Regions from separate parts of the Carnobacterium antarcticum genome, predicted to be linked through region 1. Evidence: a T-box and tRNA genes for the amino acid it is inferred to sense, from the RefSeq annotation. Region 1 holds a T-box; the other holds one or more tRNA genes.
The links. The T-box of region 1 lies ahead of leuS (leucine--tRNA ligase). A T-box ahead of a tRNA ligase gene usually reads a tRNA of that ligase, here a tRNA-Leu.

Region 1 (8,134 bases):
GTGATTCCTGAACCAATGATAATAAACGGTATCGCTGTTTTAATAATGGATTTGAAAATCTCATTAGTGGAAACAGAAATTTTGTTTCTGCTATTTGCAACATTTATATCCAGTTCGGGCTTTTTCCGCCAAATAACGTACAGCAAGTAGCCGATACTGAACACCGCTCCAATAAAGGCTCCAAAAGTTGAAGCCGAAACAGCGTTAACGACACTTCCGTCTGATACCACTCGGATAAGATAGACAGCAGCCAGCATAAATATAACTCGGCCTAATTGTTCAATAAATTGTGAAATAGCTGAGGGTGCCATTGTATGATGACCTTGAATAAAACCGCGTGTGACACTCATACAAGGAATAATCAACAAGGCCCAGCTTAACGATCGGATAACTTGCGTTCCATCACTTACCGAAGCAGTAGGACTATTGGCTGCAATAAATGGTGCAATCATATACATTAAGATGGCTGCAACAATTCCGGTAATGGCCATTACCTGCAGCCCTTTTTTATAAATTTCACGACTGATTTTATATTCCCCTAAAGCGTTGTAATAAGAAACTTGCTTGGCAATAGCGGAAGGAACTCCGGCTGTAGCAATATTTAAAAACAATGCGTAAGGCGTATACCCTACCATGTAAAGAGCATTGGCAGAGTTTGCTACATCTTGCGTACCCATCCATGCCATCCAAGGGATAATGTATAAAACCCCTAAAAGCCGAGATAAGATGCTGCCGCCGGTCATCCAAGCAGAGCCGCTGACCATTTTGTCTCGTGAGCTTTTTTCATTCACCGATGCATTTTCTTTCGTAACATCCTTTGACATTTTCCATAACCCTACTCTCATACTTTTATGTACTAATATCTATTCTACTTCTTTCCCAATACCGTTGCAATGCTTTGCAGAGCGTCTTAGAGGATATTTACAAAAATTTAAGGTTCTCATTTTTGACCCCATTAGAAAAGACCACTGTTTTTTAAGCCAGTGGTCTGATCCCTTATTCTAAAACTAATTCGCTACAATATTAACCAATTTCCCAGGAATAACGATTACTTTTCGGACTGTTTTTCCTTTAATGGCTTCTTGAATTTTCTCATTAGTCATTGCTAAAGTTTCCAATTCGTCTTTCGTGATTTCTTTAGATGCTTGGGCTTTAGCTTTTAATTTTCCGTTCACTTGAAAAACCACTTCTATTTCATCTTGTACTAAGAATGCTTCATCATACGTTGGCCATGCTGCATAAGAAATGCCTTCGTCACTGTTTGTCAAAACGGCCCACAACTCTTCACCTAGATGAGGAGCAATCGGAGCTAACAACTGTACAAAGCCTTTCATGTACTCTACCGGTAAAGCTTTGGCTTTATAGGCTTCGTTCACAAATACCATCAATTGTGAAATAGCTGTATTAAAGCGCAGTTGCTCAAAGTCTTCCGTCACTTTTTTTACAGTTTGGTGGTAGGCTACATCTAATGATTGATCATTGAATGTGGTTACGCGGTCACGAAGTTGCCCTTCTTCATCCATCAATAAACGCCAGACTCGGTCTAAGAACTTGCGACTGCCTTCAAGGCCGTTTTCATTCCATGCAATCGAAGCATCCAACGGTCCCATAAACATTTCATACATCCGTAATGTGTCTGCTCCATATTTTTCAACCACATCATCAGGATTTACGACATTGCCTTTTGACTTAGACATTTTTTCGTTGTTTTCTCCCAAAATCATTCCTTGATTAAATAATTTTTGGAAAGGTTCTTTCGTTGGAACCACACCAATATCGTATAAAAACTTATACCAAAAACGTGCATACAACAAATGTAAAACGGCGTGTTCGGCCCCGCCAATATAAATATCAACCGGCAACCATTCTTTCAGCTTTTCAGGGTCTGCTATCATTTCATCGTTAGCAGGATCGATAAACCGTAAATAATACCAAGAACTTCCTGCCCATTGCGGCATGGTATTTGTATCACGGCGGCCTTTCATCCCTGTTTCTGGATCGGTAACATTGACCCAGTCGGTAATATTAGCCAGTGGCGATTCGCCAGTACCGCTTGGTTTGATTTCATCTGTTTTTGGCAGTAACAACGGAAGCTCTGATTCAGCTAACGTAGTTGATGTGCCATCTTCCCAATGGATAACCGGAATCGGTTCGCCCCAGTAGCGTTGTCTTGCAAATAACCAGTCACGCAAACGATACGTCGTTTCTTTTTTACCTAAACCTTTTTCTTCTAGCCAAGCATTTATTTTAGCAATGGCTTCTTCTTTGCCCAAACCATCTAGGAAATCTGAATTGATGTGTGGACCATCTTCTAAAAAGGCCTCTTTTTCTATTTGACCGCCTGCTAAGACGGGGGTAATTTCTAAGCCAAAAGTTTTTGCAAACTCGTAATCCCGTTGATCGTGTGCTGGAACAGCCATGATTGCACCTGTACCATAAGACGCTAAGACATAATCAGAAATCCAAATCGGTATTTCTTTCCCGTTTACTGGATTTACTGCGTAAGCTCCTGTGAATACGCCAGTTTTTTCTTTGCTTAAATCCGTCCGGTCTAAATCACTTTTCAGACTAACTTTTTCAATATAAGCTTTGATTTCTGCTTCTTGTTCAGGAGTCGTAATTTTTTCCACTAAGTCCAATTCTGGTGCCATGACACAATAAGTTGCTCCAAATAATGTGTCTGGACGAGTCGTAAAAATAGTGAAGTCTTGTTCTGTATCTTTAACTGTAAAAGAGACATTTGCTCCAACCGATTTTCCGATCCAATTGCGTTGCATATCTTTAATACTATCAGGCCAATCAACCAATTCTAAATCTTCTAATAAACGTTCAGCATAAGCTGTTATTTTCAACATCCATTGTTTCATTGGTTTGCGGAAAACAGGATGTCCGCCACGTTCGCTTTTTCCATCGATAACTTCTTCGTTAGCCAATACTGTTCCTAGAGCAGGACACCAGTTAACCGCAACTTCTGCTTCATAAGCTAATCCTTTTTCGTATAATTTAATAAAAATCCATTGGGTCCATTTGTAATAACTTGGATCAGTCGTATTGATTTCACGTTTCCAATCGTAACTAAAACCCAATGAGTTGATTTGACGGCGAAATGTTTCAATATTATGAGCAGTAAACTCCGCAGGATCATTTCCGGTATCTAACGCATATTGTTCAGCCGGCAAACCAAAAGCATCCCATCCCATTGGATGCAATACATTGTAACCTTGTGCACGTTTCATACGTGAAAGAATGTCTGTCGCAGTGTAGCCTTCTGGATGTCCAACATGTAACCCTTGTCCAGATGGGTACGGAAACATATCCAGAGCATAAAATTTTTCTTTTGCTGAATCTTCAGTTGTCTGGAAAGTTTTATTATCTGCCCAGTACTTTTGCCATTTTTTTTCAATAGTCTTATGATTGAAACTCATATCGTTAATCCCTCTTCCTCAGTTTAATCGTTTAATAAATTAAAAAATCGCCCTATGAGCGCAGATAAATAATCTGATACTCATAGGACGATTGAACAGTTTACTGATCGTGGTACCACCTATGTTTTCTACAAAATTTCTGTAGACTCTTCTTACCTTTAACGCAGGCGTTACGGCTTTACTTACTGATCGATTTCAGTAAAGCAACATCCAAGGCGAGTTCAAAAGCTTTCTTTATGCATTTCCACCAACCATGCACTCTCTTTAAAAGAAGTATTTCTACTATTCCTTTTCTTTGTTTTTAACTATTGATTCTATTCTATCAAATAAACAGCTAGCGAGCAATAGCAAAGTGCCCTTCGTCGCTTAAACAAAGGGCACTAGCTTAATTCATTTAATTATTTTTTTAATTTAGTCATTTCATCAGCAACAAATTGAACTTCGGTTCCGACGATAACTTGGATGTTATGGTCAGAAACTTTGTTGATGCCAATTGCTCCGGAAGATTTGATTTTCTTTTCATCGACTTTAGACATGTCTTTAACCTCGAGACGCAAGCGCGTTGTACAATTGTCGATTGAGGTTATATTTTCATCGCCGCCTAAACCAGCATAAATCGTTTCAGCTTGACGTTTAAATTTATCATTTTTTGACGAAGAAACAGCTGCGTCATCATCTTCCACGATTTCTTCATCTTCGTCATCTCCTCGACCTGGCGTTGCCAAGTTGAATTTAACGATCACAAAACGGAAAACAAAATAATAAATAGCAAAAAAGACTAATCCTTGAAGGATCAACATATACGGTTGGTTTGCTAATGGCAATCGGAAGCTTAACACAAGGTCGACTAAACCAGCACTAAATCCAAAACCAGCTGTCCAATGGAAAGTTGCTGCAATAAATAGTGAAATCCCAGTTAAGATCGCGTGTACCAAGTACAATAACGGAGCTGCAAACATGAATGAGAATTCCAGCGGTTCAGTAACACCTGTAAAGAAGGCAGCAAAACTGGCTGCGATCATTAAAGATGCTACTACTTTTCTCTTGTTGTCTTTAGCTGTGTGGTACATTGCTAACGCTCCGCCTGGCAGACCGAACATCATGATCGGGAAGAAACCAGCTTGATACATACCAGTGATTCCTTTTGTCCCTGTACCTGCCCAGAAGTTCCCAATATCATCAATACCGGCCACATCAAACCAAAATACAGAATTCAATGCGTGGTGTAAACCTGTTGGAATCAATAAACGGTTGAAGAATCCGTATAAACCAGCACCTATAGCACCTAATTTACTAATACTTGTACCGAATGTTACTAATGCAGAGAACACTACCGGCCAAACGAATAATAAGATTAATGAAACAACCAGCATCGCCATTGATGTCATGATCGGCGCAAGTCGTTTTCCACTGAAAAAGGCCAATGCTTGCGGCAGCTTAACATGACTAAAGCGGTTATACATAGAAGCTGCAACTAAACCAGATATGATCCCAACAAAAGCATTATTAATTTTGTCAAATGCAGGGCTGACTGCCTCGATATCAATACCTTGCAGCATAGACACAGACTCTGTGCTTAATAAAGTCGTGACTACTAAGAAAGCTACCAGTCCACTAAGCGCGGCTGCTCCGTCTTTGTCTTTTGACATGCCCAGTGATAACCCAACAGCAAATAATACAGGTAGGTTATCGATTACTGCTGAACCTGCTTTAATGAGAAATGCTGCATAGACGTTTTCTCCACCCCATCCGCTTGGGTCGATCCAATAACCGATTCCCATCAAAATCGCAGCTACAGGTAAAACCGCAACTGGGAGCATTAACGAACGTCCAATTCTTTGAAAATATGATTTCATTATTTTTTCCTCCTAGAATAAATGCATATATAACAGAATAATGATAAATAAGCAAAACAATATGTTTTTCCATTCTTGCTAGTTAACGTTTGTTCATTAGCACTTCCCCTTTTTCACCAAATCAAACTGTTTTTAATTAAGCGGTTTGATACAGTTGAGTAATTTTTGATACTTTACATTATAAATTAACCAACTTTTTACTCAACGCCAAAATCATACCAATTTAGAAAACTCTTGTCAAATGAGAATTTAATTACAATAATTCCCTCTCATTAAACCAGACCATTGCTGCATTGGTATCCATTTCAGCTCTCCTTTACTTTTTAGAAAAAAATCTCTAAATACCATATATACCAATTTTATAAAACAAACATATATTAACATAAAAAAGTGCTTAAACATTAGATTTCTCTACGTTTAAGCACTTTGTTGGTTCTTTTATTTATTTGATTAGAAGAGTTTGTCCTACAAAAATGACATCAGATTTCAAATAGTTCCACTCTTTTAAACTGGCTACTGAAACTCCGATTTTATTTGCGATTGCCCATAATGAGTCATCACGAACAACTGTATAGGATGCTAACTGTTCTGGCGTTTTAGTTACAACATCAGATTTTACAGATGTTATAAGAGTTAAGTTTTGGCCAACAGAAAGACTATCCGAATTCAGATCATTCCATGATTTTAAATCTGCAACTGATACACCATTGCTATTGGCTATTCCCCATAATGTATCGCCACTTTTAACAATGTGGTTGGATTGAGCAGCACCACTTGTATTTTTATTAGTGGTTGGAACCGGAACTGTTGGTGTTTTTGCAGTCGCGATTGAATTTGCTTGATTGCCGACTTTAACTGTCAACGTTTGACCAACATAAATAGTATCCGTGCTCAATTTATTCCATGATTTTAAATCAGATAGAGAAACTCCATATTTAGAACTAATGGCGGATAATGTATCCCCGCTCTTGATCGTATAAGAAACAGCTAGATTCGAAACTGTTGCATCTGTTTTATTCGAATTTGTTGTAGCAGTTGATCCACCTTTGATGGTTAAGTTTTGACCAACCATAATCGTATCAGATGTCAAATTATTCCATGACTTCAAGTTCGCTACAGATACACCTTTGCTGCTCGCTACTCCCCACAATGTATCGCCGCTCTTAACAGTGTAAGAAGACGTTGTTGTATTAGAAGGTGTCGACGTATTTGGTGTTGAGTTATTGTTTGTTGAACCCGTACCGCCTTTGATCGTCAAGTTTTGGCCGATATAGATCGTATCAGAGGTCAAATTGTTCCATGACTTCAAATTCGCTACAGAAACACCATTACTGCTCGCCACTCCCCACAAAGAATCTCCATTCTTAACGGTGTAAGAAGACGTTACTGTGTTGGATGGTGTCGATATGTTTGGTGCTGTATTAGCGCTGGATGAATTTGTACCGCCTTTGATCGTCAATTTTTGTCCAACAAAAATTGTATCGGATGTCAGATTATTCCATGACTTCAAATTCGCTACAGATACGCCATTGCTGCTTGCTACTTCCCACAATGTATCGCCGCTCTTAACGGTGTAAGTAGACGTTGCTGTATTCGTAGGTGTTGATGTTGTTGGCGTTGTATTCGTTGAACCTGTGCCGCCTTTGATCGTCAAGTTTTGTCCAACAAAAATCGTATCGGATGTTAAATTATTCCATGACTTCAAGTTCGCTACAGACACACCTTTGCTGTTCGCTACTCCCCACAACGTATCGCCGTTCTTAACGGTGTAAGTAGACGTTGCTGTATTAGAAGGCGTCGACGTGTTTGGTGTTGAATTATTATTCGTTGAACCTGTGCCGCCTTTGATCGTCAATTTTTGGCCGATATAAATCGTGTCGGATGTTAAATTGTTCCATGACTTCAAATTCGCTACAGATACGCCACTGCTGTTCGCCACTCCCCACAATGTATCTCCGCTCTTAACAGTGTAAGAAGACGTTGCTGTATTGGATGGCGTCGACGTGTTTGGTGTTGAGTTATTGTTTGTTGATCCCGTACCGCCTTTGATCGTCAATTTTTGGTCGATATAAATCGTATCGGATGTCAAATTGTTCCATGACTTCAAGTTCGCTACAGATACACCTTTGCTGCTCGCCACTCCCCACAACGTATCGCCGCTCTTAACAGTGTAAGAAGACGTTGTTGTATTGGATGGCGTCGACGTATTTGGTGTTGAGTTATTGTTCGTTGAACCTGTACCGCCTTTGATCGTCAATTTTTGGCCGATATAAATCGTATCGGATTTCAAATTATTCCAAGATTTCACATTCGCTACAGAAACACCCATACGGTTCGCAATTGCCCACAACGTGTCGCCATTTTTAACGGTATAAGAAGAAGCCGTTGTATTCGTATTAGGCTTTTCAGATGATGAAGAATCAGATCCAGTAGAACCTGGATTAGGATTTACCGGTCCAGTATACCCACTGTCAAATCGTGTTAAATTATAAGAGTTAATAATATTGTTTAGCTTAGAAGCATAACTTGGATCGGTAGCGTAACGTCCCTGCAACCAGGCAGTTGCATCGTAAACACTAGTACTATTGCTTTTCCAAGCTCCTGAGTAAAAGTTTGAATCCCAATTCGTTCCATTTTTTAACAAGTTAGCATTATCTTGTAATGATTCTGCATGAGATGGATATTTTTTAAAGTTTTGAGGAATGTAGATCCACCCGCCACTTGCGCTCCATTCGGAAGTATACATAGTAGCTGTTTGACCATTGTAGCTTCCTTTAATTCCAAACAAATTGTGGTTTGGAGAAGAAGATAATTTACTGGAACCCCAACCACTTTCTAAAGCTGCTTGAGCAA
Region 2 (8,134 bases), 1.1 Mb from region 1:
AAAATCTTTTTCAATAGTCACTAAATCATTTGCTGACCGTTTTTCTTCATCTAATTTCCTACGTACTTTTCTAAGCATATTCTCTAAATCACTAATGGAAACCGGCTTTAATAAATACTCAAGGATCGTTAATTTTATGCCGCTGACTGCATACTCAAAATCCTCATATCCACTTAAAAATACAATTTTAACAGAAGGGTTTTCGTCCCTTACTCGTTTAGACAACTCAATACCATCCATAATCGGCATTTTAATATCCGTGATCAATATATCGGGAACGTTGCTTTCCATCACTTCTAATGCTTCTTCTCCATTACTGGCTTCTCCAATAATCTGGAATCCCATTTTTTCCCATTGAACGAGTTCAATAATGGATTGACGAATATCCTGTTCATCATCTACTAGCATAATTGAATACAACCCTGCTTCCCCCTTTTTAGAGCTTATAAACCCATTCTACGTAAACGGTTTCATTTATTCAATACCAATCAAGTTATTCTTCTGATTTTTTCATAGTTGCTGCCTTTATTCAGCTGTTTTTTAGCCTTTAATTTCTTTTAAGCTTCTAGTAATGAGTCTTTCTAAATAACAACTTTTTTAAAATGAATATTTTAATGAATATTATATTTTGTGTTTTTTTAGTTCAACCAAACAAAAAAAACCTAACAATGCATAAATAAAAGCATTATTAAGATATTTAACTCATCAATACAATCGTTCGAATTGTATTTAACCATGCATAAATAATGTTTATTAAGAATAAAGATTGTATATTATCACACTTTCATTTATAGTATGAAACAAGATAAAAAAAGGAGCGAAAGATAAATGAAAAATAAAAAAAACACCTTAGTTGCTATCCTGTTTTCTGTTATGACACTACTATTAACTTTAGTACCTCTCACATCCGTTTCTGCAGCGGATACTGATCCAGTCTATGAAAAAATTCAAGAACGAGGTTCGTTGATTGTTGGTTTATCTGCCGATTATGCTCCTTATGAATTTCATGCTACCGTAGATGGGCAAGATAAAATCGTTGGCTTCGATATTTCAATTGCCCAAAAGATCGCTGATGATTTAGGCGTAGAATTAAAAATTGAAGAATTAGGATTCGATGGTTTGTTAGGGGCTATGGAAACTGGCAAAATCGATATTATTATTTCAGGAATGTCGCCAACACCTGAACGATTAAAAGAAGTTAACTTCTCTGACGCCTATATGGATGTACAGCAAAGAGTTGTCGTTCGGAAAACCGATAAAGATCGCTTTACAAGTGTCGATGATTTCAACGGTGTTAAAGTAGGTGCACAAAAACAATCCACACAAGAAGAATTAGCTCATAGCGAACTAATCGGTTCAACTGTTGTCTCACTTCAAAAAGTACCTGACGTTATCGTTAACCTGCAACAAAAGAAAGTTGATGCGATTATTTTAGAAGGACCTGTTGCGGAAGCTTATATTTCTCAAAATAATGATATTATGTTTGCCGATGTCCAATTTGAGGATGCGGATAAACAAACAGCTGTCGCCATTTCTAAAGAAGCACCTTATTTATTAGAAAAAATCAATTCAACCATCAAAGTCATTCGTGACGAAAATCTTTTACCAGGTTATATTGAAGAAGCTGCGACTCATATGGGAGACGATCGTCCATTCTTCCAGAAATACGGTTCGTATTACCTTAAAGGAACTGGTTATACAGTAGTCTTAGCCTTCATCGGGGTACTTTTCGGTTCCATAATCGGCAGTGCGCTGGCTTTAATGAAATTATCGAAGAAGCTTCCCTTAAAAGCTATTTCCGTTGCTTATATTGAATACGTTCGTGGCACACCACTTTTAGTTCAAATCTTCTTAGTTTACTTTGGTTCGCCATTTCTAGGTCTAGATCTTTCAGCATTCACTGCTGGTTGTATCGCGATTGCTTTAAATAGCGGTGCCTATGTGGCCGAAATTATCCGTTCTGGAATCAATGCTGTGGACAAAGGCCAACTAGAAGCTGCTCGTTCTCTAGGCATGAACCATACACAAGCCATGCGCTATATTATTTTTCCACAAGCCATTAAAAATATTTTACCTGCGTTAGGAAATGAATTTGTCTCTGTTATCAAAGAATCTTCTGTTGTTTCTGTCATTGGAGTATCTGAATTAATGTTCCAAGCAGGTGTGGTAACCGGTGCTAGTTTCAAGCCCTTCTTACCTATTTTGATTGCTTCGGTCATTTATTTCATTTTGACTTTTACTTTATCTCGTCTATTAGGTTTTGCTGAAAGGGGCATGAATACTAGTGATTAATATTAAAAACTTAAAGAAAAATTTTGGTAAAAATGAAGTATTAAAAGGCATTGATTTAGAAGTCAAAACTGGTGAAGTCGTTGTTATCATTGGCCCTTCTGGCAGCGGGAAAAGTACTTTCCTCCGTTGTTTAAATTTATTAGAGCAGCCAACTGAGGGCAGCGTTGAATTTGAAGGTAAAAATCTGTTAGAAAAGAATGCCGACATCAATGAATTGCGTCAAAAAATGGGAATGGTTTTCCAAAGCTTCAACTTATTTCCACATAAAACGGTTGTAGAAAATTTAACCATCAGTCCACTTAAAGTTAAAGGGCAAAATCCTGAAGAAGCCAAAAAAAATGCTTTAGAATTATTGAATAAAGTTGGCCTAAGCGATAAAAGCGACAGCTTTCCTGTCCAATTATCTGGTGGTCAGCAGCAACGGGTAGCGATTGCTCGTGCGCTTGCGATGGGACCTGACGTCATGTTGTTTGATGAACCGACTTCAGCGTTGGATCCAGAAATGGTTGGCGAAGTATTAGCTGTAATGAAGAACTTAGCTGAAGGCGGTATGACTATGGTCGTTGTTACGCATGAAATGGGCTTTGCCCGTGAAGTAGCTGACCGAGTGATTTTTATGGATGACGGAATGATTGTTGAGCAAGGAAAACCAAAAGATGTTTTTTCTAATCCGCAGCATGCCCGAACACAGGATTTTCTAAGCAAAGTACTATAAAGCAGAAGCAAATCGAAAAGGAGTTTTAAAAGTGGATAAAACATATACAGCCTTAGCTCACCAGTTTCCTGATGAAAACATTCTGATGGAAATTGCGACACTCGCAAGTGAAACAGAAAACCTCATTGATCTATCGATCGGTGATCCAGATTTAATCACCGATGAAGCTATCATTGATGCTGCCTTCGAAGCAGCAAAACAAGGACATACGAAGTATACGGCTTCTGGCGGCAGCCAAGACTTTTTACAAGCAGTGATTGATTTTTATGAAAAACATTACCAATTAACGTTCAAACCGAATCAAGTTCGGGCTACAGTCGGCGCACTTCATGGTATGTATTTGACGTTGAAAACTATTTTAAATCCTGGTGATGAAGTCATTATTCACGAGCCCTACTTCTCTCCTTACAAGGATCAAGTAATTTTTTCTGGTGGGATTCCAGTCTTCATGCCAACTTATGAAAAAGATGGTTTTCAAATTGATATCGAACTTTTAAAATCTGCTATTACAGATAAAACCAAAGCTATCATCATCAATTCGCCAAATAATCCAACGGGCGCCGTTTTTAGTCCGGAACTCTTCAAACAAATTGCTGACTTGGCTATCGAACACAATTTTTATATTTTATCTGATGAAGTGTATGAAGCTTTTACTTTTTATGATGATTTTGTCCCTATGGCAACATTCGCGCCTGAACATACAATTACCTTCAGCAGTTTTTCAAAAGCATTTGCGATGACAGGTTGGCGAATTGGGTATATGATTGCCCCAGACTATTTAAATGAAGCCGCCAAACTTATCAACGAAAGCATTACTTACTCGGCACCAACTCTCTCTCAACGTGCTGGAATTTATGCTTTAGACCATGCAGATGAATTGGTGCCTAAAGTGACCTCTGTTTTCCAAGAACGTCTTGAATATATTGCTGAGCGTGTCGCTGAAATTTCGTTTTTGTCATTGCATCCAGTTAAAGGCAGTATGTATGCTTTTATTAATATCTCAAAAACCAATTTGGATTCTGTTGCTTTTACAGAAAAATTATTAAAAGAAACTCAAGTCCTCGTAATTCCAGGCAAAGCTTTTGGCGAATCTGGCGCTCAATATATTCGACTTGCAGCAACACAAAATCTTGTATTATTGAAAGAAGCTTTTGATCGAATCGAAAAATTAAACTTTTAATAAAATAAGAGTGCTCGTTCAAATTCTGAACGAGCACTCTTCCTTTTTAGAAAATCAAAAACAAGTTGCTAAAAAGGGTCCTGCATTTCTCTCTTCACAAAGAAACAGGTACTTTTCTCCCTTTTAATAAAAGAGAAAAAAGTACCTGTAAGGGTAAAACCCTATTAACTTGCTATTCTCAATATGCGGTCGGGGGGACTCGAACCCCCACCAAGAATTTCTCGACCAGCCCCTCAAGCTGGCGCGTCTACCAATTCCGCCACGACCGCTTAACATCCTTATTGTATCAACAGTTACAGCTTATTACAATCGTTATTATGATTTTTAAGCACTTTTCTCTTACTAATCAAGTATACAAATCCGTATCTACTCTGTCAATCGATGAATTCAACAAAAACGGCGGTGTATCTCACTTAACACCGCCGATTGTTCAGAAGGATGTTCTCCAGTTAAGCAACACAACTATAGACACCTCTTTATTCTGATATTAGCCTATCCTTACTCTTCCAGTTTCTCGACTGATCCGTAGAGGTTTTTTAGCTGTTTCGTAATTTTCCAATTGAACATTTTTCAAATAAACTTCTCCAGCACGGTATTGAACTGACAAGGCAATTTTTTCCGGAGCTGTTTCTGCTGTTGTTTTCGCTAAGAAGTGATTGATCGCTACTTTTTGATAGGCTGATATCACTAAAGCCCTTGGCGTTGAAGCCAGGTAGAGATCTGTTTTCTTTGGAAAATAAGCAGCCAAATATGTTCCACGAATGCCAAAAGCTGATTGAGTCTGTGCATCAGCCTTTTGATGATGGCCAATATGTCTGAAATTATAAGAGCGATTATCATGGTAAGAATAATGCCCAAACAATTGTGTATCTGAGGCTGCTGAGCTGGTTTCATGAGCTTTAATTTCGACACCGCCGAAACAATACGCTGTGAGATTATTCGTTAAGGTGACATGTTGAGAACCATCATCAACTTCTATTCCATTTGAATTAGAAAATCCTGCTTTATGTGCCCGTCCGCTTGGATGGTGCAAAAAACAGTTTGAAATTAGAATATCATCGCTATGATGAGTGGTAATGCCGTCATCACCGAATCCCTTAACTTCTACTTGGTCTACCCAAATATACCGGCTGCCCAGCCGTGCTCGTTGACCATCGCCAGAATAATCGTAAATAGCTGAAGTCACATCAACGCCATGAAGCCCTGGATCCGTAATGGTGATGTTGCGAATAACGGCATACTTCACATGAGCTAGCGTGATTCCACTAGAAGCAGTTCCGCCTGAAGCTGTCCGTTCTTTTTCAGATAGTCGGTTCACATTCCAATCCAATTCCATTCCTTCGATGCGAATATGATGATTGCCTTTTAAATACTGCTGGTTGGTAATCAACCGTTCTCTTTTGGGCGCTGTTTCTACTAAAATCAACTTGGTTTTAGCCGTTCCGCTTCCGATCAACTCGGTATAAGAAGGCAATTTGAGTCCTCTTGTGCGGTAAACACCAGGCGGAACCAAGACCCGGCGTTTTCCACTGGAGATAGCCTTTTTAAAAGCTTGGGTACAATCAAATTTCCCATCTCCAATCGCACCGAAATCCAGCAGCGAGACTGTTTGGACTCGTTCACTCAACTGACGTAGTGCATGATCCAACTGTTTTTTCCAATAGGGATAAATTTGTCCGTTACTGTCTACTGAAACTGGAGGATCGACGGTAAAATCTCTTTTCGCTTTCGACAATAGGGATCTGCTAAAAAACCTATCGCTGGATTTTTTTGGGGGGCTAATCCCTTTTAAGAGAGAAAACAGTGATTCCGTCTCACCGATCGCTTGTTGTTTTGCTGAATTGTTTTGGTAATCTGGAAAAGTTTCCGCTATCAATTCTTGAATAACAGCTGCTTGATTCATGGATTCGCCTCTCTTCTATAAATAATAGGTTAATAATATATTATTGAGTATTAGATAGTTGATTTACGCTACTTTTTCTATTTCCTTTTCCTCTTTAAATCCATTTAGCTTTCGAGCTTTACTTTCTGAGTTTCGTTTAGTAAAACCAATTTTCCTTGGCATTTTCCGCAAACATAGCGTTTCGTGTCAAAACGTCGTTGCCTATAAATAGCATTCTGACACTTTAGACAGTGGTAAACCCAAAAAGATTTTGGCTTTTTTACTGGCGCCAGTGATTGAACGTAACGTGTTCCTCCTACTTGTTTCAGTAATTGCTTAAAATCGGCATCTTTGTGTTGGTATCCTTTTCCAGTCAAATGAAGATGATAATGGCACAACTCATGTTTGATCACACCGATGAATTCGGGCAGACCAAATGTTGTTAATATTTTTAAATTAAAATCTAAATTATGGGTCAACAAATGATAACGTCCGCCGGTTGTCCGCAACCGTGCATTAAACGTTGCTTGATGATTGAAAGCTCGTCCAAAATAGGTCAGAGACAGTTCTTCTACTAATGATTGTAATTCTTTTTGATCCAACCGATTCTCTCCCTGCTGTTCTCTCTTTAGTTTGATATTTTGATCAACGCTAGTAATACACTGATCAGTTTGTATTCTTCTCGATAAGCAATGTACACATTGCTCCATTCTGGATGAAACTTTTCTTTATAAGAACGCAATCCATGAAAACGATAAATATTATTGCCAAAATCATACGCATATTTGACTAATTTTTCTTTTTTATGAGAATAAGCTTCATTTCCTACATTTGAAAGGGGCGCCATACCTAAATTAAAAGAATGATACCCGCTTTTCTTAGACCATTCAAACAATGATATAAATAACACATCCATTGTTCCACTAGGTGCTTTATTTCTAAACCGCATCAAATCAATTGAAATAGACTGTGAATTGGCAATCGGCAAGATACTGGCAAACGCCTGAATGCCTTTTTCGTTGCTCAAAATAGCCACCGGTTCTCTTGATAAATACTCTAGATCAAAAAAACCTAGCGAAAATTGATGTTCCTTTCTGCCTTTTAGCCATTCATCAGAAATGGTTTTTAACGTTTGTTGAAAGGATTCAGTGTACGGTGGATAGACTACTTCAAACTGAAAGTTTTTTGTTGTGTAAAGATTCCTGATATGGCGTAAATCACTGTTTTTTTTCCCTTTAAATGAAAAATCCGATAAATCAACTTTAGCATTTTCTCCTATTTTTAAAAAGCTAAATCCTTGGTTGCTGTACAATTCCAAGTTTTTTCCTTCTACTTCGTAAAAATTAACAGACATATTATACTTTTGCGCGGTTCTAAGCAGTTCATCAACAGCATCCTCAAAGTGTTCTGGATTGCCGATTGGGTCTCCTAAGACCAACAGATATTTGCCCGTTGGCCGATAAAGGAACAAAACGTCGTTCAAGCTATTGTAGAAAACATTTTTATCCTTTAAATAAAATAAATGGGTGTATTCATTCGCTGGGTATTTTTTGATAAACACTTCGAATTTAGTGACATCTTCTTCGCTTACCGGTGTAAATACGATTCTTTTCGATTGGCTATATTGTAACAGCAGAGCAATTGAAACCGCAACGATCTCATAAACCAGAAACTTCCAACTATTTTCTTTCAAATAAACAAAACTGTAGGCACCCGTATCATGTAAGAAAGAAATACCATGTGTGGCATTGTATATTCCTGCATAGATCAACGGCAATCCTGTAACCAATCCAATCGTTGCAGCGATACTGCTTTTCGTGTGTTCCATACTTTGATTTGTAAAATAGTCTCGAGCGAAGAATAAAAATCCGGCGAAAAAAACCATCAGTAAAGTTTCTTCATAATCTAGACCTTTGATCAGACAGGTTACTGCTCCGATAAGCAATAAACCAATCGAAATATGATGTATCGTCTTCACTCTTTCGCGCAAACCTTTGGATAACACGATCAACAAAATACCGATTATTAACGTTGTGATCCTCGAAAAATTTTGTGCGTCTTTAGG

Region 2: it has a tRNA-Leu gene. The T-box ahead of leuS (leucine--tRNA ligase) is inferred to sense a tRNA for this amino acid. The anticodon was not compared.

Annotation. Positions count from the first base shown of each region.
Region 1 covers NZ_CP010796.1:2,381,132-2,389,265, reverse strand. The annotation lists gene NY10_RS11375 (putative polysaccharide biosynthesis protein) at 1-824, opposite strand, end outside; gene leuS (leucine--tRNA ligase) at 1,008-3,425, opposite strand; T-box leader at 3,506-3,730, opposite strand; gene nagE (N-acetylglucosamine-specific PTS transporter subunit IIBC) at 3,824-5,281, opposite strand; gene NY10_RS12935 (LysM peptidoglycan-binding domain-containing protein) at 5,724-8,134, opposite strand, start outside.
Region 2 covers NZ_CP010796.1:1,250,699-1,258,832, forward strand. The annotation lists gene NY10_RS05895 (response regulator transcription factor) at 1-420, opposite strand, end outside; gene NY10_RS05900 (ABC transporter substrate-binding protein/permease) at 829-2,292, shown strand; gene NY10_RS05905 (amino acid ABC transporter ATP-binding protein) at 2,285-3,007, shown strand; gene NY10_RS05910 (pyridoxal phosphate-dependent aminotransferase) at 3,039-4,187, shown strand; tRNA gene NY10_RS05915 (tRNA-Leu) at 4,372-4,456, opposite strand; gene NY10_RS05920 (glycosyl hydrolase family 28-related protein) at 4,675-6,090, opposite strand; gene NY10_RS05925 (SprT family protein) at 6,195-6,671, opposite strand; gene mprF (bifunctional lysylphosphatidylglycerol flippase/synthetase MprF) at 6,698-8,134, opposite strand, start outside.